DNA from 2 places in the Halobacillus sp. Marseille-Q1614 genome. Region 2 is predicted to be linked to the other one. Evidence: riboswitches for the same ligand, from Rfam matches in the RefSeq annotation. Region 2 holds a riboswitch; the other holds the start of a gene.
What was found. Region 2 has a riboswitch for thiamine pyrophosphate ahead of thiW (energy coupling factor transporter S component ThiW). Riboswitches for the same ligand answer to the same signal wherever they lie in the genome.
Positions count from the first base shown of each region.

Region 1: linked by a shared signal. The riboswitch ahead of HUS26_RS08890 (ECF transporter S component) and the one ahead of thiW (energy coupling factor transporter S component ThiW) in region 2 are both predicted to bind thiamine pyrophosphate.

Region 1 covers NZ_CADDWH010000001.1:1,768,815-1,771,939, reverse strand. Annotated here, with positions in the region: gene HUS26_RS08900 (acetylornithine deacetylase) at 1-974, shown strand, start outside; gene tenA (thiaminase II) at 981-1,667, shown strand; TPP riboswitch at 1,715-1,863, shown strand; gene HUS26_RS08890 (ECF transporter S component) at 1,969-2,547, shown strand; gene HUS26_RS08885 (ABC transporter ATP-binding protein) at 2,561-3,125, shown strand, end outside.
Region 2 covers NZ_CADDWH010000001.1:3,500,373-3,503,497, forward strand. Annotated here, with positions in the region: gene HUS26_RS17540 (PucR family transcriptional regulator) at 1-674, shown strand, start outside; gene HUS26_RS17545 (DUF3221 domain-containing protein) at 832-1,341, opposite strand; TPP riboswitch at 1,457-1,564, shown strand; gene thiW (energy coupling factor transporter S component ThiW) at 1,678-2,172, shown strand; gene tenA (thiaminase II) at 2,188-2,877, shown strand; gene thiD (bifunctional hydroxymethylpyrimidine kinase/phosphomethylpyrimidine kinase) at 2,874-3,125, shown strand, end outside.

The DNA of each region.
Region 1 (3,125 bases), 1.7 Mb from region 2:
ATCCATTTGTATGTACAGTAACGGAAGATAAAGTATTCGGGCGTGGGGTAGCTGATATGAAAGGCGGAATAGCGGGGGTCCTGTTTGCCATGAAAGTGCTGTATGAAGCTGGGATAGAACCTAGTGGAAATCTATATTTCCAATCAGTGGTCGGTGAGGAGGTTGGAGAAGCGGGTACGAAGTCCTGCTGTGAAAAAGGGTATCGTGCTGACTTAGCTTTAGTAGTGGATACAAGTGATTGTAAGATTCAAGGTCAGGGTGGTGTGATTACCGGCTGGATAACGATCGAGAGTCCTCAAACCTTCCATGATGCCTGCAGACGTTCCATGATACACGCTGGCGGCGGTCTGCATGGTGCCAGCGCGATAGAGAAAATGATGAAAATCATAAATGCCTTACAAGAACTGGAACGGCAATGGGCCATAACTAAATCGAGTCCTGGCTTTCCCCCTGGCTCAAATACGATCAATCCAGCTGTCATTGAAGGCGGCAGGCATGCGGCTTTCATAGCAGATCGCTGCAAGTTGTGGATTACGGTGCATTACTATCCTGAAGAACATTATGAGGATGTAATCAATGACATCGAAGAACATATCAATTATGCAGCAAAGGCTGATCCTTGGTTAAAGGTTTACCCTCCTCAATTTTCGTGGGGCGGGAAATCCATGATTGAAGACCAAGGGGAAATATTCCCCGCCTTTTCCGTGGACCCCAGTCACTCAGGGGTTCAAAAGTTAGCTGGTGCGCATCAACTTGTTCACGACACACCAGTAGACTATTCGATGTCTCCTACCGTTACAGATGGGGGATGGTTAGCAGAGGCCGACATCCCGACTGTCTTATATGGCCCTGGCACACTTGAACAAGCTCATGCTGTGAATGAGTCGCTTGATAGAGAGCAGCTTCTACAGTTCACAAAAACGATGACTGCTTTTTTATATGACTGGTTTTTAGAATTCAAAAAGGAAGGATGATGTGTAATGTTTACAGATCGGCTCTATGAAAGGGCTAAGCCTATATGGGATCAGTACCTCGAACACCCTTTTGTCAAAGGGATTGGTGATGGAAGCTTAGAGATTGATAAATTTAAGTTTTTTATGGAACAAGATTATTTATATTTAATCGACTATTGTCGTGTGTTTGCAATAGGATGCGTGAAAGCGTCTCGTTTAGAAACGATGACTCTGTTCGCGGATTTGATGCATTCTACCTTAAACGAAGAAATGGAGCTTCACCGAAAATATGCAGAAAGAATAGGGATCAGAAGAGAAGAACTAGAAAATACAAAACCTTCGGCAACGCTTCTTGCTTATACAAGCTACATGCTGAATAAGTCCCAGCAGGGATCGGAAGCTGAGGTTGTCGCCTGTGTACTTGCCTGTGCATGGAGCTACAGTGAAATAGGCTTAGCATTGAATCAAAAAGAGGGAGCAAGTGAACATGAATTCTACGGGGATTGGATCAAGATGTACGCATCAGATGAATTTACGACTCTAGCTGAAGATATGAAAAACCTTATGAACCAACTTGCCGACGATAAACCAGAACGAGAAAAAGCACATTTAGAGGAGATCTTCCTTCATACAGGTAAACTGGAATATTTGTTTTGGGAGATGGCTGACAAGAAGAAAATGTGGATGGAAGGATCGGACGTATTAAACAGCTGAAATCTATCGGTCTATTACAGGGGGCGGGTCTAGATTGATAATTTAAAAAGTTTTTCCAGGGGTACCTTTATGTAAATGGATGAGCGGTACTGTGCTTTTTTATTTACTGACGAAAGGTCGAGGTTAAAGGTAGGCTTTAAGACCCTTAGAACCTGATTTGGCTCATACCATCGCAGGGAAGTGGAGTTGCGAAAAAGATACGTTTCCAATATCAGCCGCTTTTCTTACGGGAGGAGGGAAAGTTGTTTTTTTAAAAGCGTTTTTAGTTTAAGTCATTCAATGGAAAGGGAGACCTGAGAAAATGAAAAAGGGATTGAAGTTAACAGATATTTTAGTAACCATCATTGTTGCATTGATATTTGGTGTGATCTATAAACTATGGGGACCGCTATATGGAGTGGTTTCCACATTAGGATTACAATTGGAGCAGCTCATTTATGGAATGTGGTTCATTGCAGCAGTGGTTGCTTATTTGATCATACGAAAGCCCGGGGTTGCTTTATTGGCGGAAGTTGCTGCCGCGCAAGGTGAATTTATTTTTGGCGGTGAATGGGGTATATCGACGCTTATATTCGGGTTAGGACAAGGTCTGGCTGCTGAACTGATTTTCGCAGCTTTCCGCTATAAGAGATACGATATGTTCACTGCGTCCTTAGCAGGTGTAGCAGCTGCGTTTGCGTCTATTGGTATTGATTTCTACTACGGTTATATAGGTGACTTGGCACTTTGGAATCTGCTCATCCTGGTTGGAGCTAGAATAGTAGGAGCCATCATCATTTCGGGTATTTTCGCTTTTCTCATCGTTCAATCATTAGAAAAAACAGGAGTCACAAATCTTGTGAGGCCGGCTTCTAAAGAAGACTATAAGGCTTTGGGATAGCAGGAGGTTTTGTATGAAGAGTATTGCTGGTATGACAAACATGCGGTTGAAATTTCCAGGAGTGGAACCCTTGTTATTTGAGGATTTTTCTCTTTCTTTGAATAAAGGAGAAAAGGTATTACTACTTGGACCATCAGGATCAGGGAAGTCAACACTTTTACAAGTCTTGACGGGACTCATCCCTCATAGTGTAGAAGTACCTATGAAAGCAGACGACCTTATCATTCCAGATTCCTGGGGATTTTTATTTCAAGATCCTGATTCACAGTTTTGTATGCCCTATGTAGATGAGGAAATTGCGTTTGTTCTTGAGAATCTTCAGGTCCCTCGAGGAGAAATGGAAATTTACATTGAGCATTATTTACGGAAAGTTGGATTAGAATTTGATGATATCCACACGAAGATACAAACACTATCCGGGGGAATGAAGCAGAGATTGGCAATCGCTTCAGTTCTTGCTCTAGAACCTGAGGTGTTATTTTTAGACGAGCCTACTGCGATGCTTGATCCACATGGTACTAAGCATGTTTGGGACACGATTAAGAAAGTTGGAGAAGATAAAACCGTCGTGATTGTGG
Region 2 (3,125 bases):
GTTCCGATCAATCGGTTATGTCTTCCTCTATGCACAGCCGCAATTACTATATTCAGAAAGAAGTAGCCCATGCCGGAGACGTGTTAAAAAGGAGAACAATGGCTACCTTTGAAGATGGGGAAGTTATTGTTTTCTTGGAAGCCGACAGCAACAGCTCCTATGTCGAAACAGCGAACCAGTTCCTTGATTTAGTGGAGCGGCGCTTGAATGAATTATTGGCGGGTCTTAGTATTTCCTGGGGAATATCGATGCATAAAGACGGAATTTATACTTTTCATAAAAGCTATAACGAAGCTGTCACCGCCTTTAATATCGGCCGCCAGCAGCACGAAATAGGGGAGCGGACGTTTTTTAGCGATACGAGGATGAATAGGCTGCTTATGGCCTTAAGCCATGAGAAAGAAATTGAGGAGATCGTAAAAAGCACGCTTCAGAAGCTGATTGAATATGATCAGAAGCGGCAGACGGACTTGATTCATACTTTTATTGTCTACAACAAATACAACAGCAATGTCAGCCAGACAGCACGCGCTTTAAACCTGCATAGGCAGTCCCTGCTGCACAGACTGCGGAATATAGAACAATTAACAGGGCTTTCTTTATTAAACGCTGACGATATGTTTTTATTAGAGCTGAGTGTCAGGCTGTGGATGCTGAAGAAAGTGGAGAACTAGAGATTCCTCGTGGTAAATACCACGCTGCGGCGTCTCGGTCGCCCGTTTTTTAAGCAGGAGTCTCGTAGTATTTTGCCGCCTTGGTAACTAAAGAGATCGCCCTTCCTTGCTGGAGGACGATCTTTTTCACGTCATGTCAGGCATTATAATCAGGGCATTATTCCCCAAAATTCTGGTCGGGAACAATGACTTTTTCTGCACCGCTTTCAGTAACGGTGGATCGCATTTTTATGATCCATTGATCTTGTTCCTGATCATACGTCATACTTTCAACAGACAGGGTGTTGCTTCGGTCTACCTCAGCAAGCGCGCTGGCAAGGACCTGAGACTCATCTAAGTCAGCCCCTTCCGGCTTTTTTGCTTTAACGACCTTTACTTCCCCGGCCTGGGCCTGCATAGGGTAGGATTCGGCCACAGGACCATCTACAGTCACTTCTACAGACTTGCCAAGCCACATGTCTTCTTCTACTCCTGTAATCCAAATAGGGCTGCCTCCATCGGGCTCAATGTTATCTACCACTAAGATGCTATTTTCATTTTGATCCATTACATATCCAGAGAACTGTTTTGATTCACTTCCTGTCTGGTCGTCTGAAGGTTCTTCTGCTCCTTCTTGACTCCCGCAGCCTACTGTAACTAAGAGCAATATCAGCATCCATTTCTTCATCACATGGCGCTCCTTTATTATTTAAAAATATTTCTTACAGAAAATGTTACACCTTAATCCATGACAAATCAAAGAACCTCTGATAAGATAATCACATCCAAGTGAATATTAGTTTTTGAACTACTAGGGGGGCCCAACTGGGCTGAGAGGAAAGAACAAGCTTTCCGACTCTTATGCACCTGATCTGGTTAATACCAGCGGAGGGAAGTAGTTGACGTAACTGTCTATTACTTATACATAAGCCAGGTCCTCCAGAGGATCTGGCTTTTTTATATGCCAAAACCCCTCTGGAGCTCTGACGCCGCAGGCCTTTCCTATAAAGAAGGGAGGATATCAATGAGCCGAACACGTTTATTGACAACGATGGCTGTATTCGTTGCTTTAGGTACTCTCAGCGCGCAGGTGATATGGTTTCCAGCCGGAATCGCGAAAGCTTATCCTGTACAGCATGCGATCAATGTCATGGCTGCGATCACACTTGGCCCCATACATGCTGTTACGATCGCTTTTACGATTGGTTTGCTGAGAAATCTGCTTGGACTTGGAACGCTGCTCGCTTTTCCTGGAGGCATGGCCGGTGCACTGCTTGCCGGCTTCTTTTACAAATGGATCAGGCGAAAAGGTGCGGCTCCCGTCGGTGAAGTGATTGGTTCTGGGTTGATCGGCGCTTTATTTGCCGTGCCTTTTGCACAGGTTTTAATGGGAAGTGCAGCCGGGGCTTTCGCCTTTGTTCCATCATTTCTAATCAGCAGTGTGAGCGGGTCACTGTTTGGGTGGTTTGTCGCATCACGTGTACTGAAATCAAGATTAATTCCACAGCTTTTACATTAAAAGGAGGAGAATTGTATGAGTTTTACAGAAGTCCTAAGAAGGGAAAACAATGATATATTTGAAGCGATCTTTCATCATCCTTTTGTCGAAGGTATTGGAAAGGGAGACGTACCTCATGATTCAATCGCCCATTACATTAAAGCGGATTATGAATACTTGAATGCTTTTATGCGAATCTATGGAATGGGAATTTCTAAATCGTCCAACCGAAAAGATATTGAATACTTTAATCAGCAAATTTCATTTACTTTAAACAGTGAAACCCATCCTCATCAGAATTTTTGTAATGTAATCGGTGTGGGATATGATGAATTGCACGGTTATCCGCTGCCGCCGACGGCTGACCATTACGTTAAGCATATGGAGCACCACGCAAGGCAGGGAAGCTTAGGGGAACTGATAGCAGCTGTTCTCCCATGCCCGTGGACCTACCTGGAGATCGGACAATATTTAATGGAAAAATACCAGCCCGCTCCGGACGCTGCGTTCTATCCATGGATTAAATTTTATGCAGATCTGGAATTTGAAACGTTGTCCAAAAACATGTGCCAGCGATTAGACGAACTGGCAGATAAAGCTTCAGAAGCTGAACAGGAGCGTATGAAGGAAGCGTTCCGTAAAAGCTGCCAGCTGGAGTGGAAATTCTGGCAAATGGCTCATATTTGTGAAGAATGGCCGAAAGGGGAAGGGGTGAATATCAGATGACTCAAGTATCGACAGCCTTAACGATTGCAGGCACCGATCCCAGCGGAGGAGCCGGGATACAGGCAGATCTAAAAACTTTTCAAGAACTTAAGAGCTATGGAATGAGTGTAGTTACATCGGTTGTGTCTCAGAACACAACGGGTGTAAAAGACGTGCATCATCTGCCCGCTGATTTTATAAAAAGCCAGCTTAACGCTGTTTCAAGCGACATGCCGATTCACGCGCTGAAAACAGGCATGATTGCAAAT